DNA from 4 places in the Bradyrhizobium zaerense genome. Region 4 is predicted to be linked to each of the others. Evidence: predicted binding sites of a transcription regulator. Region 4 holds the regulator's gene; each other region holds the start of a gene.
The links. Region 4 encodes LexA, which represses DNA repair genes until DNA is damaged. Its sites were predicted from a motif close to TGTTCNNNNTGTGTTCNG; they were not measured.

Region 1 (7,496 bases), 110 kb from region 4:
TGATCGAGACGGCGGTCAACAAGTGTCGCGCAAGGCTGCCCGGGACGGCGGTGTTCCTGGCGTCCGCGCCCAAAGGTGTTCCGCTCGCGTTGACCCAGTTCGTCAAGCACAACCATGTCCTGCACGAACGCGTCGTCCTCGTTACCGTGCTGATCGAGGAGCTTCCCCACATCGCCGATGAGGACCGCACCGAGGTGATCGAGATCATCCCCGGCATCACTCGCGTCATCCTGCATTACGGCTTCATGCAGAATCCGACGATCTATGACGGGCTGACGCTGGCCTGCGGCAAAGGCAAGCTGCCCGGCATCGACCTCTCCGAGATCACCTATTATGTCGGCCGCGAGACCATCATCCCGCGCGAGGACGTGCCGGGCATGTGGGTCTGGCGCGAAACCCTGTTCGCCTTCCTCCAGCGCAACGCCGAACGCTCCGCCGCGTTCTTCGGCGTGCCGACCAAGCAGGTCGTGGAGTTCGGGACGGAGCTGGAGATTTAGCGAAGGTTAGTAGCCCGGATGGAGCGCAGCGCAATCCGGGTTTCTCGCAAACCTACAAAGTCTCCCGGATTTCGCTACGCTCCATCCGGGCTACAGCCCCTCGAAGCTAGTGCCCGTTCCCATTCTCGCCGTTGCCGTTCTCGGCCTCTTCCGTGATGTGCTCGACCGAGACGACGTGCTCGTCCTCGGCGGTGTCGAACACGATTACGCCCTGGGTCGAGCGGCCGGCGATGCGGATGCCTTCGACCGGGCAGCGGATGAGCTGGCCCTTGTCGGTGACCAGCATGATTTGATCAGCATCCTCGACGGGGAACGACGCCACGAGGTTACCGTTGCGGTTGTTGACGCTCATCGCGACGATGCCTTTGCCGCCGCGGCCCGTGGTGCGGTACTCGTAAGACGAGGTCCGCTTGCCATAGCCGTTGACGGACACCGTCAGCACCACCTGCTCCTGCGCCGACATCTCGATATAGCGCTCCTGCGAGAGCTGGAAGCTGCCGGAGGTCTCCTCGAGCTCGGCATCGCTAGCAGGCTCCTCGGCCGCGGCTTCGCCGGCGACCGCGCGGCGCATCTTGAGGTACGCCGAACGTTCGTCCGAGGACGTTTCGACGTGGCGCAGGATCGCCAGCGAAATCACCTTGTCGCCCTCAGCCAGTGCAATGCCGCGCACGCCCATCGAGGTCCGCCCGGTGAACACGCGCACGTCGCTGACGGGGAAGCGGATGCACTGGCCGCCGGCGCCGGTGAGCAGCACATCGTCGCGCTCGGTGCAGATCTGCACGTCGACGATGGCTTCGTTGTCGTCGAGCTTCATGGCGATGATGCCGGAGCGGCGGACGTCGACGAAATCGGACAGCTTGTTGCGCCGGACGTTGCCGCCGGTGGTCGCGAACATCACGTCGAGGTTGCCCCAGGTCGACTCGTCCTCGGGCAACGGCATGATGGTGGTGATGCGCTCGCCCTGCTCCAGCGGCAGGATGTTGATCAGCGCCTTGCCGCGCGCATTCGGCGCGGCCATCGGCAGCCGCCAGACCTTTTCCTTGTAGACCTGGCCACGCGAGGAGAAGAACAACACGGGCGTATGCGTCGAGGCGACGAACAGGCGGCTGACAAAATCCTCGTCGCGGGTCTGCATGCCGGCGCGGCCCTTGCCGCCGCGGCGCTGGGCCCGGTAGGCGGACAGCGGCACGCGCTTGACGTAACCGGCATGCGAGACGGTGACGACCATTTCCTCGCGCTGGATCAGGTCCTCGTCCTCGACCTCGCCCTCCTGCTCGATGATCACCGTGCGGCGCGGGGTGGCGAACTCGGCCTTTACCTCGGCGAGCTCGGTCTTGACGATGTCGAGCACGCGGGCGCGCGAACGCAGGATGTCGAGATAATCGGCGATTTCGCCGGCGAGCGTGTCGAGCTCTTCGCGGATTTCGTCGCGACCAAGTGCAGTGAGGCGCTGCAAACGCAGGTCGAGAATCGCCCTCGCCTGCTCCATCGACAGCCGGATCGTGCCGTTCTCGCTGATGCGGTGACGCGGATCGTCGATCAGGGTCAGCATGTCCTCGACGTCGCGGGCCGGCCAGTCGCGCGACATCAGGGTGTCGCGCGCCGTGGTCGGGTCGGGTGAGGTCCGAATGACGCGGATCATCTCGTCGATATTCGCGACGGCGATCGCCAGGCCGACCAGGATATGCGCGCGGTCGCGCGCCTTGCCCAGCAGGAACTTGGTCCGCCGCGTGACGACCCGCTCACGGAAATCGACGAAGATGGCGAGCAGATCCTTCAGAGTCATGATCCGCGGCCGACCACTGTCCAGCGCCACCATGTTGACGCCGAAGCTCGTCTGCAGTGGCGTGAACCTGTAGAGCTGGTTCAGCACCACGTCGGGCACGGCATCGCGTTTCCAGCTCGATGACGACACGGAAGCCGTCGCGGTCGGATTCATCGCGCAGATCGGCGATGCCCTCGATCTTCTTCTCCTTGACGAGCTCGGCGATGCGCTCGACCATCGTCGCCTTGTTCACCTGGTACGGAATCTCGGTGACGATGAGCGCCTCGCGCTCCTTGCGGACGGTGTCGATCGTGACCTTGCCGCGCATCACCACCGAGCCACGGCCGAGATGATAACCGGCGCGGATGCCCGCCCGTCCGAGAATGATGCCGCCGGTCGGGAAATCCGGTCCGGGCACGATATTGATGAGTTCGTCGATGGTCAGCGCGGGATTGTCGATCAGCGCCACGCAGGCGTCGATGACTTCGCCGAGATTGTGCGGCGGAATGTTGGTAGCCATGCCGACCGCGATGCCGCCCGCGCCGTTCACCAGAAGGTTCGGGAACTTGGCCGGAAGGACCGACGGTTCGGTCTCGTTGTTGTCGTAGTTCGGCTGGAAATCGACCGTGTCCTTGTCGATGTCGGCCAGCAGGGCCAGCGCCGACTTGGTCAGCCGTGCTTCGGTGTAACGATAGGCGGCAGGCGGATCGCCGTCGACCGAGCCGAAATTGCCCTGGCCGTCGATCAGCGGCACGCGCATCGAGAAGTCCTGCGCCATGCGGACCATGGCGTCGTAAATCGACTGGTCGCCGTGCGGATGATACTTACCGATGACGTCACCGACCACGCGGGCGGACTTCACGTACTTCTTGTCGGGCGTGTGGCCCTGCTCGTGCATCGAGTACAGGATGCGGCGATGCACCGGCTTCAATCCGTCGCGGGCATCGGGCAACGCACGCGCCACGATCACGCTCATGGCGTAATCGAGGTAGGACTTCTTCATCTCCTCGAAGATGGAGACGGGGCGAATATCCGAGCGCTCCGGCTCGTCGCCGGGCCTCTTGTTGTCGTCGTCGGCCAAGGGGGAATCCGGTGAGTTTTTATCTGGGAATCATATAGCGCATCGAGGCCCTGATAACCACCCTTGCGGACCTTCGGGAAGTGCTTTTTCCGCTTATTTTTCCAATAACTTAAGGCCTTGCGAGGAGCGCTTCGAAACGGCCTGGAACAGGCTTTGCGAAACCGCCTCTAACACCGGGAAAACCGCGTGGCCAGCCTGCCCTGTCGGCCGGTTTGCCGTGACGCAATCCGATGTCCCCCAAAGAGAAAGCGGGCCCGGAAATCCCGAGCCCTTCCCGCGACGGCAAGATTGCCGACACGACGTGTGAAGCGCCGTCCGATCCAACCGGCGCCTCCTCGTGTGCTCCGCGTCCTCAGAACGGGATGTCGTCGTCCATGTCGCTGTTGCGGCCGCCACCGCCGCCCGCGGCCACGGGCCGGCGAGGCGCGCTCGAGACGGGACCGGAGGAGCCGAAATCGCCGCCCTGCTCCTCACCGAAGCTGCCGCCTCCGCTGCCGCTGCGGCCATCGAGCATCGTCAGCGTCGAGTTGAAGCCCTGAAGCACGACCTCGGTGGAGTATTTCTCCACGCCGCTCTGGTCGGTCCATTTGCGGGTCTGGAGCGCGCCCTCGACGTAAATCTTGGCGCCCTTCTTCAAATACTGTTCAGCGACCTTGCAGAGCCCTTCGTTGAAAATCACGACGCGGTGCCACTCGGTCTTTTCCTTGCGCTCGCCGGTCGCCTTGTCCCGCCACGTTTCCGACGTCGCAACGCTCAAATTCGCAATCGGCCGCCCGTCCTGGGTGCGGCGGATTTCCGGATCCTTGCCGAGATTTCCAACCAGAATGACCTTGTTGACGCTTCCCGCCATCGCCGCTCTCCACTCCAAATGCCACTGAATTCGACTAGCGGGCTCGCGCGCCCGCGCCATCGCCGCCTGTTGGGCGACCCTATACGCTTACGGGCATCGATCGGCCCGCCAGGCCCTCGGTTATCCCCACATATAGCATCAACACGGGATCCGTTCCAGCTTTGTTCCGCCCGAAATCCGACACTGCAAACCGGCGCTTGGCCGCAGCACGGTCCCGCTCGCTTCAGTGCGTCGATGGAACCTTTTTGGGTTCCCGCCTATCCCGAAAAATACTTAACATTCATCAACTTGCAGCCCGTTCGATTGACCGCCGACTGTGGCGTTCCGGAGACGGACCCGGGCCCTTACGGGGCTAGACTTGCCTTGGAATGGCTCGGATGGGCGTCGCGCCTGAGGCCACTTCGGGGACCTTGAAGCAAGCAACAATAGATTGGGGAGACTGCAATGAAAAAAATCCTGCTAAGTGCATTTGGCCTAATTGCGTTCAACCTCTCGGCTCCCGCGAGCGCAGCGGATCTTGCGGCCCGTCCTTACACCAAGGCGCCGGCGCCTGCGATCGCGACGATCTACGATTGGAGCGGCTTCTATATCGGCATCAACGGCGGTGGCGGTTCGAGCCACAAATGCTGGGACTTCGTGACACCGGGGACCGGGGTGCTGGTGGGGGAAGGCTGTCACAACGCGACGGGCGGCACCATCGGCGGCCAGATCGGCTATCGTTGGCAGTCGGCCAATTGGGTGTTCGGTCTTGAAGGCCAAGGCAACTGGGCCGATTTCCGGGGCGACAACGTCAGCACACTTTTCCCAGGCAGCGCTCTGGTCACGGGTGATCGCAACCGTTCGCGCATCGACGCGTTCGGCCTCATCACCGGTCAGGTTGGTTACGCCTGGAACAGCGTGCTCCTCTACGTGAAGGGCGGCGGCGCCGTGGTCGGAGACAGGTACGACGTCTATGCCGCCGCCGGCACGCCCGGCGCGGGCGCGCTGCTGGCTTCGGCACGCGAAACCCGCTGGGGCGGAGCGATCGGCGCCGGTCTGGAATTCGGCTTCGCGCCGAACTGGTCGGTGGGCGTCGAGTACGACCACTTGTTCCTCGGCCATCGCACGGTCGGCTTCACCACGCCAGCGGGCGCGGCGTTCGGGAGCGACCGAATCGGGCAGGACGTGGATATGGGACTGATCCGGCTGAACTACCGCTGGGGCGGGCCCGTCATCGCGAAGTACTGATAGCACTGGTTTCACGCGCGTCTCTAAGGCCGGCCTCGTGCCGGCCTTTTTTTGTGCCCGCGCAAACGGGGAATTAATAGGTCAGCATCTGCGACATTTTTAGGCCGTTGTGACTTTCGGGAGACACAACTTGCGGCTTCAGTGGTGTAGGTACGACATCAGTTGGACCAACGCGTCCGATGCTCTTCCGACGCACGGAAGGCAAATCAGAAACTGGGACTGGGATTTGTTGAAATGAAGAAAATTTTGCTGGCTTCGGCCTGTCTGCTCGCTCTCACTGGCGCCGCCTCGGCTGCCGATCTGGCGGCTCGCCCCTACACCAAGGCTCCTGTCGCTATCGCCTCGGTCTACAACTGGACCGGCTTCTACCTCGGTATCGTCGGTGGCGGCGCCTGGGAGAACGCTTCCGGCGACCCGAAGATGAAGGGCGGCTTCGTCGGCGGTACCGCCGGCTACAACTGGCAGACCGGCAACGTCGTGTTCGGCGTCGAGGCCGATGGCGCGTGGGCTGACGTCAGCGCGTCGGCAGCTGGTGCGGTTTTCGTGCCGGGCGTCGGTGCGATTCCCGCCTCGGTGAGCTCGAAGACGGACGCGATGGGCACCGTGCGCGGCCGCATCGGCTACGCTGTCAACAATGTCCTGTTCTACGGCACCGGCGGCTACGCCTGGATCGACAACAAGATCACTGCGACGCTGGGCCCGGTCTCGATCTCCGACAGCAAATTCCACTCGGGCTGGACCGTCGGCGCTGGCGTCGAAGCGTTCATCGCCCCGCAGTGGTCGATCAAGGGCGAGTACCTCTATCGCAGCCTTGGCGGCGAGACCTATTTCTCGGGCGCCGTGCCCTCCGGCACGCTCAACTTCCACACCGTGCAGTTCGGCGTGAACTATCACTTCAACGGCCCGGTCGTCGCCAAGTACTAAGCCAAGTACTGAGCTTCGGCTCCAACGCCATCGCGTTACGAAAGGCCGGCCTTGCGCCGGCCTTTTTGTTTTTGTGCAACCTCGCAGCGGCGCGCCTCGGGGTGGTTCCGAGCCCCGCTGCTGCCAAATGCCGCCAGCGCGCCAACAATCCGTTGACGATCTGCAAGTCCCACTGGAAATCCGCGCCCGTTCTTCCTACGTTCGCTGCCATACCCATCGGCGCCGATCCCGGTTCCGGGCGAAGCGCGCCTCGAATGTTGGCGCGATCGCGTGCCTTTGGGATTCCTTGAGGACCACCGGGATGGATGAAGTGATCAAGGCGAAGCGCCAAGCCACCAACGCGGGCTCAAGCCTGCGCGCAATTACGATCCGTGGCGCGCGCGAGCACAACCTCAAGAATGTCGACGTCGAGATCCCCGCGACAAGCTCGTCGTGTTCACCGGCCTCTCCGGCTCCGGCAAATCCTCGCTCGCCTTCGACACCATCTATGCCGAGGGCCAGCGCCGCTACGTCGAATCGCTGTCCGCCTATGCCCGCCAGTTCCTCGAAATGATGCAGAAGCCGGACGTCGATCAGATCGACGGATTATCTCCGGCGATCTCGATCGAGCAGAAGACGACCTCGAAGAACCCGCGGTCGACCGTCGGCACCGTGACCGAGATCTACGACTACATGCGCCTGCTGTGGGCGCGCGTCGGCGTGCCCTATTCGCCCGCGACGGGACTGCCGATCGAAAGCCAGACCGTCTCGCAGATGGTCGACCGCGTGCTGATGCTGCCCGAGGGCACCCGCCTCTATCTGCTTGCGCCGGTCGTGCGCGGCCGCAAGGGCGAGTACCGGAAGGAGCTCGCCGAATGGCTCAAGAAGGGCTTTCAGCGCGTCAAGATCGACGGCACCTTCCATGAGCTCGCCGAGGCGCCGACGCTCGATAAGAAATTCCCGCACGACATCGACGTCGTCGTCGACCGTATCGTGGTGCGCGCCGACATCGGCCAGCGCCTCGCCGAAAGCTTCGAGACCGCGCTGAAGCTCGCCGAGGGCCTCGCCGTCGTCGAATTCGCCGACGCTCCCGCAGCAGCGCCGGTCGAAGAAAAGAAGAAGACCGCGAAGATCCACGACAAGAGCGGGCCCGAGCGCATGCTGTTCTCGGAA
Region 2 (7,496 bases), 1.9 Mb from region 4:
AGCTCGAACGGCTGAACCAGGAGCTCGAGGACCGCGTCCGCGCGCGTACCGCGGAACTGGAGAACTCCACCGCAAAACTGCGCGAAAGCGAACAGCGCCGCAGCATGGCGATCGCGGCCGGCAAGATGGGGTCCTGGGACTGGGACTGGATCAACGGCGACTGGATGTGGGACGAAGGCCAGTACCGCATCTTCGGGGTGACGCCGGAGACCTTCAACGTCACTTCGGCAAACATCCAGGCTTTGCTGCATCCCGACGATGTCGATCAGTTCCGTCGGGCGATCGCCGCGCTCAATAGCGGCGCGCTCGCGTATGAGGCGGAGTTCCGCATCGGCCGGCCCGATGGCGAGATTCGCTGGTGCGTCGGCACGGCGGCCGCGACGGTGGACGAGAGCGGACGCGTGGTGCGGGTCAGCGGCGTCACCGTCGACATCACGGAACGTAAGCGCGCCGAAGAGCGACAGACTCTGCTGGCACGGGAAGTCGACCATCGCGCCAAGAACGCGCTGGCACTGGCGCAGTCGATCGTGCGCCTCACCCGCGCCGACGGGGTCCAAGCCTATGTCAGCGCCGTCGAGGGGCGCATCAACGCACTCGCGCGCGTGCACACGATCCTGTCGCTGTCGAGCTGGCAAGGCGCCGAGTTGTCCAAGCTGATCGACGAGGAGCTTGCGCCCTATTCGCTTGGCGGCCAGGTCAAGCTGGCAGGTCCCCAGGTGCAGTTGCTGCCCACCACGGCACAGACACTGGCACTTGCTCTGCACGAGCTCTTCACCAATTCGGCAAAATATGGTGCGCTCTCGACACGATCAGGACGGCTTGCAATCGGCTGGCAGTCCGAGAACGACCTCCTCATTTTGACGTGGGAGGAATCCGGCGGCCCAGCAGTCATGACGCCGAAATCGCGCGGCTTTGGCACAAGGAGCCTGCTGGCGAGTGTCGAATCGCAGCTCGGCGGACGAGCGCAATTTGATTGGCGCGCGGAGGGCCTGTTGTGCCGGCTCGAAGTGCCCCTGATGCCAAAGTCTGCGGCCGCGTCGGCAGCACAGGACAGGTTCGACCCCAACACCTTTCCTGAGCTACAACGCGCATTGGGTTAGCGCGAAGCGACTGCTTCCCTCTGCTCTGTCGGCCGAGGGTCAACGGCGATGCGCCCCTCAAGCCATGCTTCCGTTTGCGCGAGATCGCGTAACGCCGTCGCGTAGCGAAGGGCCGCGCTTCGCTCCGCGCCGCGCGGCAGCTTGCGCGCCTTGCGCAGCATGTCGGCGGCCGCGTTGCGATACGCCAGCGAGCGATAAAGAAAGACAACCTTGCCCATATCGAATATTCCCGTGTTGATGGCGTCATTCTCGCAAAGCGAGCATGAACGTCGCCTGAAGCGACTCATGACAATTCCTTCATCCGAGATGGAACCCTGGATCATTGCGCGCGTTTGCATGCCAAAGCGAGCGGCAGTTCCATGCGGGCAAAAAAGTCGCCAAGCCTGATCTCTCCCACCGGCCTCATCAAGCTGATGACGCATGCGATGATGGGTGCCGCGCTCGGCCTTGGTTTCGGTCTTGCACTCATTCTGTTCAATCCAGCGGTCGCCAGCCTGCTGAACCATGGCGGACGCCAGGCGGTTTTCGTCTTTGTCATCACGCTGGTGACGACGTTTTCGATCGGCGCAGCGCTCACAGGCGTCGTGTTCATCATTTCCGAAGACAAGGAATTTTGAGGTCCGGGTGAAAACGCCTGAGTGGTTCCTTGGAACTCCTGCCGCAGATAGCGGTTGGGTGCCTGCGTCAATTCAACTCAGGAGTCCCCCGCATGAAGACCACCAAGCTTGCCCTCGCCGTGATGTTGGCAACCGGCCTTGCCGCCGCGCCGTTCGCCGCGCAGGCCAAGTCGCACAAATCGAAGCACCCATCCTCGATGTCGTCTTCGCAGACGACGGGAGCCAATACCAAGTCAAGGGTCCCTGACGCCTCCGGCCAAGGCGGCTCTGGTCCCGGCTCCGACCAAGGCGGCAGCATGACGAATAAGGGCACGACCAACACCAAGTAGGCTCGCCGAATTCCAGGAAAGGCCCCGCGATCGCGGGGCCTTTTTGCTTTGATGCGCGAACGGGGGATTGGCCTGCTCCGCGAGCTGCGCCGCATCTCAAGTGACGTTAAGGCGCGACTTACGAAAGTGTCTTCACGAGCTGGTCAAGCCGCGCCCGCTTACGCGAGATCAGGAGCTGGGCCGCGGCGTCGTCGAGGCCCTCGCGCCGCAATTGACGGATCGCGGAGCCCAGTTCGAGGATCTCGGCGCGCAGTTTCCAGAATCCGGTAGGCGTCCGGGTCTTCGTCCACTACGTGCCTCCATCCGCTGAACGCCTCTGATGATTCCCTCTCAATATCTCAGCGACGCAGAGCCGCGCGTGTCGGCTTGCTCTCGATCTTCCCTGAACGCAGACGCACCCGGTTGCCGATATCGGGCAACACCTCGCCGCCCCCGGCTGCCTTCCATTCGCCGATCAGCAGGTTGATTTTCCGGCGCAGATCCATCTGCGCGGGGGCTTGCTCGGTGCAGTCGCGATCGCGGTTGACGAGGTCGCGCACAGACGCCTCGACGTGGGCCATTTCCAGCCTCAAGGCGCTGATTTTACGTCGAATTTCATTAATTCTGTTGTCCATGGCTTGTTAGAACAAAATAAGAACATATAGTCAAGTCACCAATTCCGTATGGAGAGCGGACATGCAGGTTCAGGGTCAATACGACGCCAGGGTTTTTCTCATGGATCAGATGACCCGGGCGCAGGGGCTGAGGCTGAAGCGGCTGAGTGAGGAGGCCTACCAGCCCACGCAATACGATCGATATCTGTCCTCCGGTGAAGCCGCGCGACGCATCCAGCTGCTGGAGGCGGAAATCGAGCTGGCGAATTCCTTCTAGCTTGCTTGGCGCGTTCGCGCCTTGCGGCGCGTTTCGGAACCATGCCTGCTTCGAGCAGTTCTCTCGACCGAAGGGAGAAACTTGATGGCACGCAAGGCAAAGAAGCGCCGTTACTCGCGCAGCGCCGGCAAGGATGTCGAGCGCGAGATGCGCCGTTACAAGAAGGGTACCGCGAAGAGCGGACCGGGCGGTCGTGGCGGACGCGTGAAGAGCCGCAAGCAGGCGATCGCAATCGGCCTGTCCGAAGCGCGCAAGAAGGGCAAGAAGGTCCCGAAGCGGAAAACAGCCAAGAAGACCAAGAAGACGGCCAAGAAGAGCTCGAGGAAAAGTTCGAGCAAAAGATCGAAGAAAAGCTCCAAACGTAAATCCGCCAAGCGGTCGTAGAGACCAGCCTCAGATCATGCTGCCCGGCATGAAGCAGCGGATCGAGATGCCAAACGCCGTCTTGACCGGCCACACCATGGTGCGGCCGGCGCGGTTTGGCTCGGTGATGACGGCTTCGTCGGGGACTTCGACCCACTGCCCGTCGAGGCGCACTTGGTAGTGGCCGTTGTGCGATTCCCAATCGGGATCGGCGACCGCAACGCCGTCGGCGTCCGAGCAGCACGGACCGAGATGGCTGCGCAGACTGTCGAACCAAGGCTTGAGCGGCGAATCGGCGTAGCGGCCGTCGTCGCGACCCATCGCACTTCCGATAGATAATACCAGGGGCGCCACGAGCAGCGCACTCATCAGCGAGAGCTTCAATCGACCCATCTTGGCACCGATCAAATGCGAACCACCGGCGGGTTCCAAAGCAGCCGGACGGTCCGAAGTTCCACTCTTCCGACAGGCTCTGGCGCTTCCACGCCAAAGTGCAACACGCGACTCCCGAGTGTGAACAGTGAACGCGGCTTTTTCGGACGAACCCGTCACCATTACTGCCGTTAACGAGAATGTTATCGGCTACCTGTGGGTATGTCAGCGCACACGAAAAAAGGCGGCCCGCAGGCCGCCTTTTGAATTTGCGGTCGAAGTCGCGAGACTTACGCGAGCGGCACTGCGACGAACCGGGTCGCCTCCGCGCTCTTCACCTGCAACAGCACGCTCTTTTTGCCGGACGATTTGGCCTGCGCCAGTTCGGACCGGACATCGCCGACATTGGCGACCGGCTTGCCGCCGACGTTCAGGATGACGTCGCCGGTCTGGATACCGTGCTGCGCGGCCGGTCCCTCGGGATCGACTTCGGTCACCACGAGACCTTTCTGGCCGGCGGCGCCTTGGACATCACCCGCGGGCGCAAGGCTGAGTCCGAGCCGCGGCGTGCCGGCGTCCGGCTGCGTCTTGCCGTCGTCGGCCTTACCTTGGGCCTGCCGCTCGTTCGGCAGCTCGCCAAGCGCGAGCGTTATCGTCTTGCTCTCGCCTTTATGGAAGACGTCGAGTTTCACTGAGCTGCCTGGCGCCAGGGTGGCAATGGTGCGGGCGAGATCGCGGGAGTCCTTGACCGCAGTACCATTGACGGCGGTGATGACGTCACCGGCCTCGATGCCGGCCTTCGCCGCCGGGCTGCCGTCCTGCGGATTGTCGACGATCGCACCACGCGCCGCCTTGAGGCCGAGGCTGTCGGCGATATCCGCGGTCACCGGCTGGACCTGTACGCCGAGCCAGCCGCGGGTGACCGCACCCTTGTCCTTCAACTGTGCGACGACGAGCTTTGCGGTCGAGGCCGGAATGTCGAAGCCGATGCCGACGGAGCCGCCGGACGGCGAGAAGATCGCGGTGTTCACGCCGATGACGTTGCCGTTCATGTCGAAGGCAGGACCGCCGGAATTGCCCTTGTTGATGGGGGCGTCGATCTGGATGAAGTCGTCGTAGGGACCGTTACCGATGTCACGGCCGCTGGCCGAGACGATACCCGCAGTCACCGTGCCGCCGAGACCGAAGGGATTGCCGACCGCGACCACCCAATCGCCGATCCGCGCCTTCTGATCGGAGAATTTGACGAACGGGAAGTCCTTCTTGCCTTCGACCTTGATCAGCGCGAGATCGGTCTTGGGATCGGTGCCGACCACCTTGGCGGTGTAGATCGTGCCGTCGTCGGTCGTCACCTGCACCGATTGAGCGTGGTCGACGACGTGGTTGTTGGTGACGGCATAGCCGTCAGCGGAGATGAAGAAACCGGAGCCCTCGCCCGTGATCACCTGATGACGCTGGCGCGGCATGCCGTTCATGCCGCGGGGGAAGCCGAATTGCCGCGAGAACTGGTCGAACGGCGTCTGCTCGTCAGAATCCATCCGGTTCTGTTGCAGCATCGCGCTCTTGTCGTTGTCCTCGTCGATCTTCACCCGCACCGAGATGACGGCGGGTTTGACCTTGGCGACGAGATCGCCGAATCCCGGCGGCGTCGCGGCCACCTCAGAGGCCTGCGCCGGCGCAATGAGCGAGTTCACGTTGAACGGCGAAGAAATGGGAGACGCGGCGAGCACGGCCACGCCCAGCGCGGCCACGGTGCCGAGCAGCGCCAGGCGGCGCGGCCTCCAGAATCTTGCGGGACGTGGTGGTGTCGGAATTGACGCGATCGTTCATGTCGAAATCTCCATGTTGGGTGAGGGGTCGCCCTGCATCCAACATGGGTCCTTGCACCTTACGGTGTCCCGTCCACGCGATTAATTCTTGGCAAAGAAATGCGACGAGCGGCCGCAGGCAAAAATCTTCGAGCGACGGCGGTGCGTCGACGCACTTCAGACTGTCGGACTTTGATCTCGCACTCCCGAGGGCGCGTATAAGAGTTCTGTCACGCCGCGGCGGGGGTCTCCCATGCCGCCGCTCCGATAGCGTCGTCCTCGCCCTTCGCATTGCACGCGGCGAAGTGCGCCTTGAGCTCGATCTCGGCGAGATGTTCGAAATGTTCGGCCTGGCCGAGGAGCTCCCAGGTCTGGAGCGGCCGGTAGGCCGCCTGCTGACGGCAGAGGGACGCCAGCGCGCGGTAGCGACGTACGTTCTCCATGGGACCCTCCCTCGCGTTCACAAGGCTTATTGCCCTGATTTGCGTCAGGCCGATGGCGGTTGTGCAAAACATTTGCTGCCTGCACAGCGCGCTTGATTGCAGTTAACTTTTGAGAAATGCGCTCGCCCACTTTAGTTCCAATGACTCGGGCTTTGCACGTGGAACCTGCCTCGCAAGGGCAATGGGCTCCAAAGCATGGGCGCCAAGGCATGAGCTCCAAGCGCTCATACCGATCAGATCACGATACCGTTCAATTGGTTTATCGGATCCGCGCGGTGGCACCCGCATGGAGCGATTGCGCGGAATTATCTTGCACTTTTGTTACCCGGCCGGACTCGGCGGCGATGCGAATGGCCGCGATGTTGCTGGCGTAGTCGGCGCTGCTGCTGCCGCGAAACACGGCGGAGCCCGCCACAAGCGTATCGGCGCCAGCTGCGGCAACGGCCGCGGCATTGTCGCGCGTGACCCCGCCATCGACCTCGAGTCGGATCTGGCGGTCGCCAATCATGCTCCGAATGCGAGTGATCTTCCCCAGTTGCGAAGTGAGGAAGGACTGGCCACCGAAGCCCGGATTGACCGTCATCACCAGCACGAGATCGATACGATCGAGTACATATTCGATCACGCTCTCGGGCGTGGCCGGACACAGGCTGACGCCGGCCTTCTTGCCGAGCATACGGATCGCCTGAAGCGAGCGATCGAGATGCGGACCGGCCTCCGCGTGAACCGTGATGACATCGGCCCCCGCCTTCGCGAACGTTTCGAGATAAGCATCGGCCGGCGCGATCATGAGGTGTACGTCAAAAATCCGCTTCGTCAGCGGCCGGATCGCCTTGATGATATCAGCGCCATAACTGATGTTCGGCACGAAATGCCCGTCCATGACGTCGCAATGAATCCAGTCGGCGCCGGCCGCGTCGATCGCCTTGATTTCCTCGCCGAGGCGCGCGAAATCCGCCGCCAGAATGGAAGGAGCGATGAGGATGTCTGGTGTCATGGCTTTGCACTCCGCACATCGGCCCCGCCGCTGAACACGCGGCTCGTCAGGACATCGGCCGGATCAATGGTTTCGAGGTCGGCGACATCGAGCATGCGATCGAGATCGGAGACCAGGCGATCGGCCTGCCGCAGCCGAATGCGATCGACAGCGTTGCGGATCGAGCGCGCATTGGAGAAGAACGGCTGGGTCCGGCGCAACGCGATGTATCTTTCGAACGCCTCGCGTGCCGCAGCCGCGAAGCGATATCCGCGTTCCCTGAACATCAGCTCGGCTATGACGAGCAGCTCGGATTCCGCATAGTCGGGGAAATCGATGTGGTGAGCGATGCGCGAGCGGAAGCCGGGATTGGAAGCATAGAAGCTCGTCATCCGCTCGCCATACCCGGCCAGGATGACGACGAGGTCTTCGCGCTGGTTTTCCATGACCTGAAGCAGGATCTCGATCGCCTCCTGGCCATAATCGCGCTCGTTGTCCGGCCGGTGCAGGTAATAGGCCTCGTCGATGAAGAGCACGCCGCCCATCGCCTTCTTCAAGATCTCCTTCGTCTTGGGCGCGGTGTGGCCGATATACTGGCCGACGAGATCGTCGCGCGTC
Region 3 (7,496 bases), 2.7 Mb from region 4:
TGATGCGCGTGACATGGTGATGACCGGCGACGTAATCCCCGAGCAGTACGATGAGATCGGGGCCGAGCGCGTTGGTGCGATCGACGATGGCCTCGATCCGCTCCAGCGACATCCAGGGATCGCAGGCATGAATGTCGGCGATCACGGCGATCTTCAGCGGAAAATCCGCCGGCCATTGTCGTGGCGTTGGATGATAGCGGGTAATGCTGAGCCGCAGCACCGGCTCGACGCCGACGCCGTAAGCCGCGGTCGAGACGCCGAGGGCGGACAGACCGCCGATGGAACGGATGAGATGACGCCGCGAGATCATGGAAGCCCGGTCGTGATGCGCCTTTCGTGATGCGGCCCGATTGGAGCGGAATTGGGGAGCGCTCGCGCAGATCGTCTGCACAGAGGTTACCGGAAGTTCATGACCGTCGCTATCGCTCGTCGCTCTCGTCCGTCCCGAACAGGCCGAACTGCGCCGCATCGCGCGAGGGTTCGGCAATCCCGAGATGGCGGAAGGCGTGCGAGGTGAGCAGGCGCCCGCGCGGGGTGCGCTGGAGATAGCCGCACTGGATCAGATAGGGCTCGATGATGTCCTCGATCGCGTCGCGCGGCTCGGATAACGCGGCGGCCATCGTCTCGACGCCGACCGGGCCGCCGCCATAGTTCATCGCGATAGTCGTGAGATAGCGGCGGTCCATGGCATCGAGGCCGGCGGCGTCGACCTCAAGCGCGCTGAGCGCGTGGTCGGCAATCTCGCGGTCGATCGACGTGGCATCGGCCGCCGAGGCGAAATCGCGCACGCGGCGCAGGAGGCGACCGGCGATGCGCGGCGTGCCGCGGGCGCGGCGCGCGATCTCGTTGGCGCCGTCCGCGCTCATGCCGACATTGAGCACGCGGGCGCCGCGGGTGACGATGCTTTCCAGCTCCTCGATTGTATAGAAGTTGAGCCGGATCGGGATGCCGAAGCGATCGCGCAACGGATTGGTCAGCAGGCCGGCACGCGTGGTGGCGCCGACGAGGGTGAATTTCGACAGCTCGATCTTCACCGAGCGCGCCGCCGGGCCCTCGCCGATGATGAGGTCGAGCTGAAAATCCTCCATGGCGGGATAGAGCACTTCCTCCACCGCCGGGCTCAGGCGATGGATCTCGTCGATGAAGAGCACGTCGCGCTCCTCGAGATTGGTCAGCAGTGCCGCGAGATCGCCGGCCTTGGCGATCACCGGGCCTGACGTGGCGCGAAAGCCGACGCCGAGTTCCTTGGCCACGATCTGCGCCAGCGTGGTCTTGCCGAGGCCGGGGGGACCGACGAACAGCACGTGATCCAGCGCTTCGCCGCGCTTGCGCGCCGCCTCGATGAAGATCGAGAGATTCTTGCGCGCCTGCTGCTGGCCGACGAAATCGGACAGCGATTGCGGCCGCAGCGCGGTGTCGCCGACATCGTCGCTGCGGCGCTCGGGCGTGACCATGCGGGGGGCCTTGGGATCGCTCACTCAGCGGACTCCGCAAGATCGTAGGGTGGGCAAAGGCGCTCTTCGCGCCGTGCCCACCATGTCGCTGATCGCTCTATAGATGATGGGCACGCTTCGCTTTGCCCACCCTACGAGATTGACCATTTCCGCACTCACTTCGCGAGCTCCTTCAGGCCGAGGCGAATGAGCTGCGCCGTCTCGGCATTCTCACCTGCGCTGCGCGATGCCGATGCGATGGCGGCGGCCGCTTGCGGCTGGCCGTAGCCGAGATTGACCAGCGCGGAGATCGCATCCGCCACCGGACGCGGGGCGCGGTGGTCGTCGATGGCGCCGGCGAGATGCACGACGGCCGGATCGACGTTGGCAAAGGCCGGCGCCTTGTCCTTCAACTCGGTGACAATGCGCTCGGCGACCTTGGGCCCGACGCCGGGCGTGCGCGCCACCGCGGCCTTGTCGCGCAGCGCGATCGCGTTGGCGAGATCGGAAGGCGACAGCGTGCCGAGCACGGCCAGCGCGACCTTGGCGCCGACGCCCTGCACGGTCTGGAGCAGGCGAAACCATTCGCGCTCCTGATCGGTGCGGAAGCCGAACAGCTTGATCTGGTCCTCGCGGACATAGGTCTCGATCGAGAGCACGGCCGCCTCGCCCGGCGAGGGCAGATGCTGCAATGTGCGCGCCGAGCAATGCACCTGATAGCCGACCCCGCCAACGTCGAGAAGGACGTAATCCTCGCCGTAGGAATCGATCAGGCCCTTGAGCTTGCCGATCATATCCCCACCACTTTCAAACGCAGCGCGGCGCTCTGGCGGTGATGCGCATGCGTGATGGCAATGGCGAGCGCATCGGCGGCATCCGCCGACGGCGGCTCGGCCTTGGGCAGCAGGATCTTCAACATCATCGCGATCTGCTGCTTGTCGGCATGACCGGCGCCGACCACGGTTTTCTTGACCTGGTTCGGCGCGTATTCGGCGACAGAGATACCGAACATCGCGGGCGCCAGCATGGCGACGCCGCGGGCCTGGCCGAGCTTCAACGTCGCGACGCCGTCCTTGTTGACGAAGGTCTGCTCGACCGCGGCTTCCATCGGCTTGTGCTCGGACAAGATCGTGGCGAGCCCTTCATGGATCGCCAGCAGGCGGCTTGCGAGCGGGAGGTCGTCCGGCGGTTCCACCGAGCCGCAGGCGATGTAGATGAGGCGATTGCCCTCGGACTCGATCACGCCCCAGCCGGTGCGGCGCAGGCCGGGGTCGATGCCGATGATGCGAACGGGGCCACGAATCGGGAGCGCAGTCATGCGCCAGTGATAGCGGCTGACCGTCGCGGGGGAAACAGAAACAGAACGGAAGTAACAGGGGAAAGCGGCGCAACCCTCTTCGCCTTTCGCCGCACGCGCGAGCGCACCGTCCGAGGGGAACGCCGCTAGCCGCCCATCTTCGCCATCAGCGCGTCCGACACCTCGAAATTGGCGTAGACGTGCTGGACGTCGTCATGCTCGTTGAGCAGGTCCATCAGCTTCAACAGCTTCTCGCCGGTCTCGTCGTCGACCGCGATGGTGTTCTGCGGCTTCCAGACCAGTGCGGCCTTGCGCGACTCGCCGAACTTGGCTTCGAGCGCCTTGGCGACATCACGATAGCTTTCGGTCGAGGCGTAGATCTCGTGACCACCTTCGCCGGAGATCACGTCGTCGGCGCCGGCCTCGATCGCTGCATCGAGCATCGCATCGTCGGAGGCGACGCTGCGGTCGTATTCGATGATGCCGGTGCGGTCGAACATGAAGGCGACCGAGCCGGTTTCGCCGAGGTTGCCGCCGGATTTCGTGAAGAAGGAGCGGATGTCGGAGGCGGCGCGGTTGCGGTTGTCGGTCAGCGCCTCGACGATGACGGCGACGCCGCCGGGGCCGTAGCCCTCGTAGCGGATCTCGTCATAGTTCTCGCCGTCATTGCCGAGCGCCTTCTTGATGGCGCGCTCGATATTGTCCTTCGGCATGTTCTCCTGGCGGGCCGCGATGATGGCCGCGCGCAGGCGCGGGTTCATGTTGGGATCGGGCGTGCCGAGTTTGGCCGCGACAGTGATTTCCCGCGCCAGCTTGCCGAACAGCTTCGACTTCTGGGCATCCTGCCGCCCCTTGCGGTGCATGATGTTCTTGAATTGGGAATGTCCGGCCATGCGTGGTCTCGTGAGGGAAGTGTCAGCCAAGGTGAGCGTGGGAAGCGCGGCCTTATAGGCCGCCAAGCCACCGGAATGAAAGAGGCTCTACGACTTTAAGGTAATACCGTAGCGTCCTTTGCCTAGAAGTCAGGCAACGTTAACCCTGATTTCATCCCGGGCTGCGAAAATAACGTCGACCCGTCTCCCGAAAAGAGTGACCCGATGGCGTTCGCATTGTTTCAGAAGCGTCTGCCGGATTCGGCCGCGCCCGCGGCAGCCCCGCTAGCTGCGCAGCCGGCCGCCGGTTCCCAACCCACCTCGGCCGCCGAGGGCGATTCGGCCCGGGAAATCCTGGAACTGCTGGAACTCGAGCTGGGCGCCATGATCCGCCAGCTCGAGCGCGCCGCCAATTCGGTGGCCGGCGGCGCGGAGGCGACCGCCGCGACGCTCGTGGACATCCGCCAGCGCACCGACGCGCTGACCGGACGGACCAATGCCGCGCAGTCGAACGCCTCGACCTTCGCCCATGCCGCCGAGAAGTTCACCCAATCGGCGCAGGGCATCGGCGCGCAGGTCCGCGAGGCCGGCAAGCTTGCCGACGAGGCCAGCGCCGCGGCACAGGAGGCGCGCGCCAATGTCGACCGCCTGCGCAGATCCTCCGCGGCGATCGGCAATGTCGTCAACCTGATCGCCCAGATCGCACGGCAGACCACGCTGCTCGCGCTCAACTCGACCATCGAGGCCGCGCGCGCAGGTGCTGCAGGCCGGGGCTTCGCGGTGGTCGCCACCGAGGTTAAGGCGCTCGCGGTGCAGACCCAGGGCGCCACCGAAGAGATTTCCAGGAAGATCGACGCGCTGCAGCGCGATGCCGCAGGGTCAGCCGATGCCGTGCATCGCATCTCGCAGGCGATCGAGGCGATCCGCCCGGTGTTCGACACCGTCAACGGCGCAGTGGCCGAGCAGAACGCGACCACCAGCGAGGTCTCCGGCAACGCAGCCAGCGCTTCGCAATTCATCATCTCGGTCGGCGAGAGCGCTGCCGAAATCGACGCCGCGACCAAGGCGGCCGAAACTCATGGCGAGAACGTCGCCAGCGCCGGCAAGGCGGTGACGACGTTCGCACGCAAGCTGAAATCGCGCTGCGCGGTGCTGCTCAAGCAGAGTGAGCACGACGATCGCCGCAAGACCGAGCGGCTGCCCTGCCATCTCAAATTCGAGAGCGCACGCGGCGTGATGCCGGTCTACGAGATCGCGATGGACGGCGTGCTGATCGGCGGCGCGGACGCCGGCCGGCTTGCGCCGCAGACGATCATCGACGGCAGCCTCGAGGGCGTCGGTGCCTGCCGCCTGCGCGTGGTCGAACAATCCAAGGCCGGGGCCCGCGCCCACTTCGTCGCGCCCAATGCCGAGCTCAACGAGAAGATCGAGGACAGGCTCTGGTCGATCCACGAGGAGAACACCGAGTTCGTCACCCGCGCCATGGAAGCGGGCACCGCGCTGACCGCGATCTACGAGCAGGCGGTTGCGCGCGGCGAGGTCAAGATCGACGACCTCTTTGACACCGACTACGCCGAAATCGCCGGCAGCAATCCGCAGCAATACCGCACCAGATATCTCGACTGGGCCGACCGCGCGCTGCCGCCGTTCCAGGAAGCGTTTCTCGCCAAGGAGCCGCGCATGGCGTTCTGCGCCATGGTTGACCGCAACGGCTTCCTGCCGGTGCACAACAAGATCTATTCGCATCCGCAGCGGCCGGGCGATGCCGTATGGAACGCAGCGAACTGCCGCAACCGGCGCATCTTCAACGATCCGGCCGGCTTGGCCGCCGCCCAAAACCAGCGATCGTATCTGATCCAGAGCTATGCGCGCGACATGGGCAACGGCAACACGGTGATGATGCGCGAGATCGATGTCCCGATCCGCGTGCAGGGCCGGCACTGGGGCGGATTCAGGACGGCCTACAAGCTGTAGTGCACGCTCAGGCAAGACCTGCTGAGCAGAATCATCGCTTAAAGTCGGAATTGGAATGGGAATGGGAATGCCGCGGTGAGCCGATCAACGGCTCCGCCTGGAGATAAGCCCGTACATGTCCCTCGCGCAGCTTGCAGTATTGGACACCGGATCGAACCGGACGATGGCCGAGCGCCTGATCGACCAGCTTGCCGACCGCATCGGCGGTCTCGGCGTCGAGCTTGCCGACATCGCCGGCAACGTCCAGGAGGTCGCAAGCCGCGTCGCGAACCAGTCGGAACGGTTCCACCACCTGCAGCAGACGGCCGAGACCATGGTCTCGGCCAATCACGACATCGCCAATGCGTCGCAGGCGGTGCAATTGACCACCTCAGCGGCGGTCGGCGAGATCGCCCAGTCGCGCAACGCCGTCGACACCGCCGTCAGCCACATCTCCGAGCTCGTCGCGGCGGTGGGGCGGATCGAGGCGCGCTTGAGCGCGGTCGGCTCGGCGCTGGCGCAGGTCGCGAAGGTGTCCGGCTCGATCGAGGCGATCGCCAAGCAAACCAATCTGCTTGCGCTCAACGCCACCATCGAGGCGGCGCGCGCCGGCGATGCCGGCCGCGGCTTCGCGGTGGTCGCAAGCGAGGTGAAGAACCTCGCCGAAGCCACCCGCCAGGCCACGCACCTGATCTCCGACACCGTGCGCGATCTCGACGGCCAGATCGAGGGCCTGATCGGCGAGAGCGGCGACGCCTCGCTGCGCGCCAAGACCGCGGGCGAAGGCGCCCAGCAGATCTCCGGCATCATCTCACGGGTGCAGCAGGGCTTTGCGTCCGTGGAAGCCGAGATCGACAGTGTCACGCGCGCCGCGACCTCCAACCTCGGCCATTGCGACACCGTGATCAACGAGCTCAACGAGCTCGCCAAGGGCGTCGACCTGTCGTCGCGCGATCTCAAGAACGCCGACCAGCGGGTCACGCAATTGCTCGACACCTCCGAAGGCCTGATCGCACTGATCGCCGACAGCGGCGTCGAGACCTCGGACGCGCCGCTGATACGCACGGTCGTGGATACCGCCAAACGCATCTCGGGCGAGTTCGAGGCCGCGATCGATCGCGGCGAGATCACGCTCGATCAGCTCATGGACGAATCCTATCGGGAGATCGCGGGCACCGATCCCAAGCAATATCTCACCAACTACGTCGCGTTCACCGACCGCGTGCTGCCTGCGATCCAGGACCCGATCCAGAAATCCGATCCCCGCATCGTGTTCTGCGTCGCCTGGGCGAGGCACGGCTATCTGCCGACGCACAATCCGAACTACCGCCTGCCCCAGGGCAAGGACCCGGTCTGGAACAACGCCAATTGCCGCAACCGCCGCCTGTTCACCGATCGCGCGGTGAAGAAGGTCGCGGCGAATACAAAGCCGTTCCTGCTGCAAACCTATCGGCGCGAGATGGGCGGCGGACAGTTCGTGCTGATGAAGGATCTGTCGTCGCCGATCGTGGTCCACGGCAAGCACTGGGGCGCGTTCCGGATGGGATATCGGCAGGGCTGACAGGTCATGCGACGCCGCTGCAAGACGGCGCTCTGGTGTCGCCAAAAGAAAAAACTTTGAAAACAACCCCATGCACAGTAGCCGGGGTGCGTGGAATCAATGGCTTACGGCGGGATGAATTGGGCTTGGCTGGTTGCCATGAAGAAGGTGCGCTCCCTCCCCCGCTTCGCGCCGACCTCTCCCGCAAGCGGGCGAGGTGAGGCGAACCCGCGGCTCGACCGATACGATCAAAAGGCATTCCACGTCGCTGGTAAAGGCGTTGACCCGTCGGGCAAAACAGGCGCACGATAGCATCATCCGCAAATTGGGTAGTCGCATCGCAGCTTCGGTCGTTGGCCGAACGTCGCGCAGATCGTGCTGTAGGCCCGTCGCGTGAGTCG
Region 4 (7,496 bases):
GGCGGCGTAGTCGGCAGAAAGAGCTGCCGAAGGGTAGAGCACCGCACCGGCACCCAGCACACCCACGCCGGTCAGCATGCTGCTGGCGAGCAAGCCGGCCTTGCGAGACAGGCGCCTAAGTGCCCCAAAAATAGTGTCGTGACGCCGATGCGCGTACATGAGAGCCCCTCGAACGGACGGCCCGATTCTGTCGATTGACCTACCGCTCCGGGCAGCTTCTCCAAGCCGCAGGACGATCGCATCTGACGTTCGTCAGAGATCGGAGGGAAAGCGGGCCTTTCGACCTGAATGTTTGAGGAGTGAGACATCGCAGCAACATCCCGCAATATGCTTGCAATTCAGCATTGCACCTCGCCTTCGCCACTCGCGAACCTCAGATTCCCGATGCCGCGCTGCTTTGCGGCAACATCGGCTCGACTGCCGCTTTTTCTGTCCTTGCCCTGGCGCGGCGCTGCGCTGAGATGCCTCATTGCATTTTGAGGCATTTTGTCTTGGGGACGGACGATATTTCCAACGACTCCGTATTTGACCTCATCGGCGCCATCTACGAGGCCGCGCTCGACGGAAGCCGCTGGGAAAGTGTGCTGACGCGCATCGACGAGGCGATGGGCGGTCGCATCCTGTTCGGTGTCTATGACCCCGCAAACGGCCTCTCCAGCCTGGTGTCGCCGCGCATCGACCCCGACCGCGTGCAAGAGCTGCTCGGCTGGGCGCCGCGCAATCCCCTGTTGCCGCTTGGCATCGGCAGGACGCCGGGCGAGGTCTTCACCATCGGCGACTTCATCACACGCGATGAGTTCACCGCGACCGACTACTACAACGAATGGTGGCAGCCAGCCGGCTTCGATACCGAGCCGTTGACGACGAATTTGCTGGTCGATCATAACGCCACGGGCATCCTGACCAGCCACCGGCCGTCCAATTTGCCTTCATATGACGATAACGCACGGCGGCTGTTTGCGACGCTGGCGCAGCATCTCGTACGCGCCGTTGCCATCCAGCGGCGTACCCACCAGCTCGACGTCACCGGCCGCGCTGCGCTAGCGGGACTGGATGGGCTAGACCACGGCTTCGTTCTCGCAGACGCTGAGGCGCGCCCGATCTTCGTCAATCGCCGCGCGCGCGAATGGCTCGATGCCGCCGAGAGCATCGTGCTTGAGGCAGGCGCGCTGAGCGCCATCAACAGCGAAGACGGCCGCTCTCTGCAATCACTGATCGGCTCGTGCAGCATCGATCATCCCGATCGCATCGGCGGCGAGATGAGCTTGCGGCGGCATCCAGGCCGCATGCCGCTGCACGTGCAGGTGACGCCAGTCGGCACAGATTGGGCGGAGAGTTCGGTGCCGCTTGCCTCCGGCTGGCGATCGAGCGCGATGGTGCTCATCACCGACCCCGAGCCGGACGCGAGATCAAGACTCGACGCTTTGCGCACGCGTTACGGCCTCACCCGTGCCGAAGCCGCCTTTGCGCTCGAGATCGTCAAGGGCGGCGGCCGCAAAGCGACGGCGGAACGGCTAGGGATCACCGACGGAACCGCGCGCAGCCATTTGTCGAAAATCTTCGACAAGACGGGCGTGAACCGGCAGGCCGAACTGGTGCGGCTATTGCTCCATAGATAAGCTGCGTCCACGCGCATGCACGTCCGTTTTGCCTCGACGGCCACTGTCGGCTAGAACGCTTGCCGCGACCCGATTGTCGTATTGCCCGAGCAGGAGTTTTCACCGTGGCCCTCATGCCGGTTTCCGACGCGCTTGCCGCGGTGCTTGCCGGCGCAGAGCCGCTGGCGGAAGAGATGGTTGCGCTCGACGAGGCCTGGCACCGGGTGCTGGCGCGCGATCTCGCGGCGCGCCGTACGCAGCCACCGCAGGCGATGTCGGCCATGGACGGCTACGCAGTGCGCGCCGCCGACGCGGCCAGGATCGATGCACAGCTCAATCTGATTGGCGAGGTCGCAGCCGGCCAGCCGTTCGCGGGAACGGTGGGCGCTGGCGAAGCCGTACGGATTTTCACAGGCGGCGTCGTTCCCGATGGCGCGGATGCGGTCGTGATCCAGGAGGATACTGCGGTCGAGGGCAAGCGCGTCACGATCAAGGAAGCCGCCCTCATCGGACGGCACATCCGCCTGGCCGGCGTCGATTTTCGCGAAGGCGATTTGCTGCTGAAGCGAGGAACCCGACTCACCGAGCGTGACCTGGCGCTCGCGGCCGCGATGAACCACCCGCGCCTGCCCGTCCGCCGCCGGCCGAGAGTTGCGATCCTCGCAACCGGCGATGAGCTGGTGATGCCCGGCGTCACCCCCGGCGCGGGTCAGATCGTTTATTCCAACGGCTATGCCCTGCACGCGCTCGCGCGCAGCGAAGGCGCCGAGACCATCGACCTCGGCATCGCCGCCGACACGGTTGAGGCGACCACGGCCGGCATCCGCCGCGCCCGCGACAGCGGGGCGGACGTCCTGATCACCACCGGCGGCGCCTCGGTTGGCGACCACGACCTGGTCAAGCCGGCGCTCGAGGCCGAAGGCATCTCGATGGCGTTCTGGAAGATCGCGATTCGCCCGGGCAAGCCGATGATGCACGGTCAGCTCGGCGCGATGCGCGTGATCGGCCTGCCCGGCAATCCCGTGTCGTCCTACGTCTGTGCGTTCCTGTTCATGGTGCCGCTGATTCGCGCGCTCTCGGGCCGCGAAGTGATTCACCACCGTCGCGAACGCGCCGTGCTCGGCCGCGATGTCGGTGCCAACGACCAGCGCGAGGACTATCTTCGCGCGCGCCTTGAATTGCGCGACGACGGCACCCTCATCGCTCATCCCGTGAGTCATCAGGATTCCTCGCTGCTCGCGAATCTGGCTGCCGCACAGGCACTTCTCGTACGTGCGCCGTTTGCGCCGAAGGCCGAGGCAGGCACGCGCTGCGAGGTGCTGCGATTGCCGGTCTGAACGCGTCGCTCGCTCGCGTTCCGCGAAGTTTGTCGCGTTCACGCTAAATTAACCAGTTGCGGAACACATATCGAACATATAGTGTCCGTTCATGATTTGTTTCGAGCATGTAGCGGCTCATCGCTGAACTCAGCGTCTCGGAATCGAACGACATCAACCGGGGGAATTTGGTCGAGATGTTAACGCGCAAACAATACGAGCTTCTGCGGTTCATCAGCGAGCGGCTGAAGGAAAGCGGCGTGCCGCCCTCCTTCGACGAGATGAAGGACGCGCTCGATCTGCGCTCGAAATCGGGCATCCATCGCCTGATCACCGCGCTCGAGGAGCGCGGCTTCATCCGGCGCCTGCCCAACCGCGCCCGCGCCATCGAGGTGATCAAGCTGCCGGAGCTTCAGGCCGCGGCCGGCAGCCGCCGCGGGTTCACGCCCAGCGTCATCGAGGGCAATCTCGGCAAGGTCCGCGCGAGCTCCAGCGGGTCGGCGGATGACGGCGAGCGCCCCGTCGCGGTGCCCGTGATGGGCCGGATCGCGGCCGGTACGCCGATCGAAGCGTTGCAGACCCGCAGCCACACCATCAGCGTGCCGCCTGACATGCTCGGCTCCGGTGAGCACTACGCGCTCGAAGTGCGCGGCGATTCCATGGTCGATGCCGGTATCCTCGACGGCGACATGGCGCTGATCCAGCGTAACGAGAGCGCCGATACCGGCGACATCGTTGTGGCGCTGATCGACGACGAGGAGGCAACGCTGAAACGTTTCCGGCGCCGCGGCGCCTCGATCGCGCTCGAGCCGGCGAACGCCTCGTATGAGGTTCGCATCCTGCCGCCCAACCGGGTGAAGATTCAGGGCAAGCTGATCGGGCTTTACCGGAAGTATTGAGCCGGCTGCGGACGGTCGGTCGGCCGCCGCGCACGAGCGATTGGAGCGGACGATTGTCCGCTCCGGCTGGATAGTCTTTCTGGTTTTGCGCAGATTATCCGGCCACCCCTCCGGCGCTACATCCTCGGCACGCCGCGACGAAGCGCGCACCGCTTCGCAGGCCTTTGAGAGACCGAGGAGACAACCATGCGCAACATCTTTCTGAGCACTGTCGCGATGGCGCTGATCGCAGCATCAGCGTCGCAAGCCCTCGCGGCGCAAACGCAGCCCCGCGTCCGCAAAGTGCCACTGGCGACGAGCGAGCAATTCCGAAATGCCGGCAACGCGGTCGAGCAGCCGTCGCAACGGGCCTGGCAATATTCCGGCTGGTCGGCGCCCGCTGGCCGCTAATGGCGAAACTGCCCGAATGCACGGGAGCAGGCTTTGTTCCTCGCGCAATTGAAAAAGATATTGTGATTGCAGCGCGCGGACCAAGCCGCAGATTTGCCCACAACCAAGCAGACGCTTGCAGGCTTCTACTCTGATAGAGGCCTGCGCCTCAGAAGAGGCGCGGGTCGCTATCCTGATTGAGGAGCACCCCGATGTGTGACTACAGCCTGCACGCCGTCGCGACGCGTCCCGCAGAAGTCGGCGAGACAATCGTCACGACAACTTTCCGCGGCACCTCGACGCGCGGCTTCGCCTCCGAAGCCGATATGTCGGTCGCGGTCTGCCTGCTGCCGGGAACGGAGCTCGCCTTCGCCGACAGCGTCCGATACGACAATCGCTGGATCTGGACGCGCACCATCAACTCCCGCGTCGGCAAGTTCGGCAAGGTCGATCCGCACATTCCCGATCGCCATCACGACGCCATCGAATTTCCGGACGGCAAATACGTGCTGGTGACGCAGCTCGTCGAAGGCCAGCGCGCCACCGTGCTGCAATTGCCGGTGACCCAGCCGCTCGGCGAGCGGGAGCAAAAGCCAGAGATCGCCGACAGGCAGCCAACGATCACCCGCCTGCCGATCGGCTGACGCCGCCGACCCAACGAGGGGTCGAGGCCCGGATTGAAATGCCCATCGCCGGCCGAGGCCGGCGAAGTGGAGCGGTTTGCGTCTCGCAAAGCCGATCGAGTGATCCGCCCGCCGCATGTCGGACGGCCAGCCATTCCGGCCTGACGATCGGCTGAGAGGTCAAATCCAGCCCTCGGCTTTCAGTCCTCGGCTTGGAGATCGGCCTCGGACGGCGTTGCGTCATTGCTCCGGGGAGAGGCTGTCTTCGTCTTCGGCGCAAGGCTGCCATCATAATCCGCCGCGCCTGCGGCAGCCGGCGACCAGGGACGGTCTGCGCCCCTTGCCTTCACCGCCTGAACGGCAAAACCATCACCACGCCGCATCAGCGCGAGCGCGCCTTGGCTTGCGAGACGCTGCCGATCGACCACCATCGCCGTGCAATCCGGCGGCGCCGGCCGGGCGATCACCACCAGCGCGGCACGATTGCAATCATCGGCCAGCGCGTCGATGCGCAACGCCACTGCGACCAGGCGCCCGTCGGCGAGCGGCGTGACGCAGCCCAAATCGTCGCACGAGACGCCATCGGCCAGCGACGCGCTGCCGGCATCACGCGGATCGGCGTCGGCCGCCAGCCATTCCTTCAGCAGAAAGCTGTCCTTGTTCATCCTGATCAGATGCAGCTGCCCGTCCCTGCCCCGCACCGCGACGCTCTGCCCGTCACCGGCGATCAGGATGTCGGGCTGCCGGACGGACAAGCCCCAAAGGATCGCAACCAGCAGCACCAGCGCGCCCGACCAACGCAGCGGCGTGCGCAACAATCCCATCAGGACGAGCCCGAGGCTCGCCGCGACCAGGGGCGCGGTGCCGAAGGCGCCGATATGGCCGACCGCGCCCGGCAATGCCGCGACCCATCGCGTGACCGCAATCATCCAATCGATGCCGATCCCCATCAGCCACCAGAACACGCCGTCCAGTCCGAACGGCGCCGCAAGCAATCCCAACAGCCCGGCAGGCATCACCAGCGCCGAAACCACCGGCATGGCGCCGAGATTGGCGAGCACGCCGTACGGCGTGACGCGGTGAAAGTGGAAGGCTGCGTAGGGCGTGGTCGCAAGCCCCGCGATCATGGAGGCCATGAACAGCATCGCGATCTCGCGCCCGCCCCACATCGCGATCCGCGCAGTGGTCGAATGATCCGGCGAGGCAAACAGGTTCGGCATGCCGACCTGCACCAGCGCCACCAGCCCCAGCGTTGCCGCGAACGACATCTGGAAGCTCGGATGCACCAGCGCCTCCGGCGCGACCGCAAGCACGATCAGGGCTGCCACCGCCAGGGTGCGGAAAGTAATGGCGCGGCGATCGACGATCACGGCGATCAACACCACCGCCGTCATGAAGAACGATCGCTGCGTGGCCACTTCCGCGCCCGACAGCAGGAGATAGAACGCGGCGGCGAACAGTGCGGCCGCCGCCGACCATTTCTTGATTGCGAAGGCGGCGGCCAATCCCGGAATGAGCGCGAGCAGCGCCCGCACCGCGAAGAACACGACGCCGGCGACCACGGCCATATGGTAACCCGAGATCGACAGCACATGGCCGAGCCCCGAGATGAACATCGCATCATTGACGGGCGTGGTGATCGCGTCACGACGTCCGGTCAGCAGCGCGGTCGCGATGGCGCGGTTGTCGCCGTCGAGGGTGGCACGGATGCGTGCGTCGATGGCGTCGCGCAGCCCCTGCATCATTGCGGCGTAGCGCAGCCTGATGCCCCCGGCTTCGGGCGGGGGCGCCACCGTGATTGCCCCCATCGCGAAACCGGAGGCACCGATGCCCTGGAAGAACATGTCGCGCGAGAAGTCGTAGCTGCCGGGCCGCAATGGCGAGAGCGGCGGCATCAGCCGCGCCTTCAACTGCACGAAGCTGCCGACTTCGGGGGCCGTCCCCTTGCGCACCGACAGCCGTACACGCTCCAGCTGGATGTCGCCGCGTTGGGTCTCCATCGCGGTGACGCGGAGCACGAACCGGTCGGTGCGCTCACGGATGTCACGCGTCTCGACGAAGCCCGACAGCGACACGGAATAGAGCGGCTTTGCCAGCACGGCATGAGCGATGCGCGCGGTCTTCCAGGTCGCCATCGCAAAGCCGGCCGCGACCGCCGCGATCATGATGGCTGGCGCGAAGAATCGGCCTCGCCGCAACAGCATAGCGCCGAGCGAGAGCACGGCCGCGGTCGCGGCTACGACCCAAAGCACCGGCTCACGATCGGCGGCAAAATAGAGCGCGATCCCGCAGCCGAAGGCGATGGGGACCCAGGGAAACAGCCGCCCGGCGCCGGCCTCAGCCCGCCCCCATTCGCGCAGCGTCTCGACCAGTGAAGGCCAGACGCCGAAGCCCGCTGGCGCAAAGCCGCCGGCGGACGCGGGGCGGCCCACGGGCCAAGTTCCCGCGATCCCTTGTGCGATCCCTTGGGAGCGTACTGGCCGCCCGGGCTCCGCCATCGTTACACCTGACAATACGCAACGGAGCTCGAAGCTACCGGAACGTGTAGGCAGGCGAATAGCGGTACAGATCAGGAACGAACGGCTTAAAAGCCTACTTTTCCTCTTCCATCGTCACGGCCACATCCGCCTTGGCGGAGAGCCGGACCTTGTTGCCCTCGACGTCGGCGACGAGGCCCTTGTCGATGAAGTG

Region 1: a site for LexA is predicted at 4,345-4,362, ahead of AB8Z38_RS05895 (single-stranded DNA-binding protein). Genes of this name have one in related genera too.
Region 2: a site for LexA is predicted at 2,668-2,685, ahead of AB8Z38_RS14465 (DUF3072 domain-containing protein). Genes of this name have one in related genera too.
Region 3: a site for LexA is predicted at 2,782-2,799, ahead of ruvC (crossover junction endodeoxyribonuclease RuvC). Genes of this name have one in related genera too.

Annotation. Positions count from the first base shown of each region.
Region 1 covers NZ_CP165734.1:1,180,977-1,188,472, reverse strand. The annotation lists gene AB8Z38_RS05905 (potassium transporter Kup) at 1-497, shown strand, start outside; partial or broken gene gyrA (DNA gyrase subunit A) at 604-3,343, opposite strand; gene AB8Z38_RS05895 (single-stranded DNA-binding protein) at 3,696-4,193, opposite strand; gene AB8Z38_RS05890 (outer membrane protein) at 4,638-5,420, shown strand; gene AB8Z38_RS05885 (outer membrane protein) at 5,655-6,344, shown strand; partial or broken gene uvrA (excinuclease ABC subunit UvrA) at 6,646-7,496, shown strand, end outside.
Region 2 covers NZ_CP165734.1:2,929,851-2,937,346, forward strand. The annotation lists gene AB8Z38_RS14440 (HWE histidine kinase domain-containing protein) at 1-1,100, shown strand, start outside; gene AB8Z38_RS14445 (hypothetical protein) at 1,097-1,423, opposite strand; gene AB8Z38_RS14450 (hypothetical protein) at 1,460-1,717, shown strand; gene AB8Z38_RS14455 (hypothetical protein) at 1,810-2,046, shown strand; gene AB8Z38_RS14460 (hypothetical protein) at 2,385-2,606, opposite strand; gene AB8Z38_RS14465 (DUF3072 domain-containing protein) at 2,722-2,916, shown strand; gene AB8Z38_RS14470 (DUF6496 domain-containing protein) at 3,001-3,300, shown strand; gene AB8Z38_RS14475 (hypothetical protein) at 3,310-3,672, opposite strand; partial or broken gene AB8Z38_RS14480 (Do family serine endopeptidase) at 3,942-5,481, opposite strand; gene AB8Z38_RS14485 (hypothetical protein) at 5,690-5,902, opposite strand; gene rpe (ribulose-phosphate 3-epimerase) at 6,162-6,899, opposite strand; gene cbbX (CbbX protein) at 6,896-7,496, opposite strand, start outside.
Region 3 covers NZ_CP165734.1:3,822,375-3,829,870, forward strand. The annotation lists gene AB8Z38_RS18515 (metallophosphoesterase) at 1-310, opposite strand, end outside; gene ruvB (Holliday junction branch migration DNA helicase RuvB) at 420-1,478, opposite strand; gene ruvA (Holliday junction branch migration protein RuvA) at 1,610-2,227, opposite strand; gene ruvC (crossover junction endodeoxyribonuclease RuvC) at 2,224-2,751, opposite strand; gene AB8Z38_RS18535 (YebC/PmpR family DNA-binding transcriptional regulator) at 2,877-3,623, opposite strand; gene AB8Z38_RS18540 (methyl-accepting chemotaxis protein) at 3,828-5,576, shown strand; gene AB8Z38_RS18545 (methyl-accepting chemotaxis protein) at 5,692-7,116, shown strand.
Region 4 covers NZ_CP165734.1:1,073,658-1,081,153, reverse strand. The annotation lists gene AB8Z38_RS05400 (YadA-like family protein) at 1-93, opposite strand, end outside; gene AB8Z38_RS05395 (helix-turn-helix transcriptional regulator) at 492-1,619, shown strand; gene glp (gephyrin-like molybdotransferase Glp) at 1,724-2,935, shown strand; gene lexA (transcriptional repressor LexA) at 3,112-3,813, shown strand; gene AB8Z38_RS05380 (hypothetical protein) at 4,000-4,203, shown strand; gene AB8Z38_RS05375 (hypothetical protein) at 4,395-4,826, shown strand; gene AB8Z38_RS05370 (ComEC/Rec2 family competence protein) at 5,006-7,303, opposite strand; gene AB8Z38_RS05365 (DUF2171 domain-containing protein) at 7,398-7,496, opposite strand, start outside.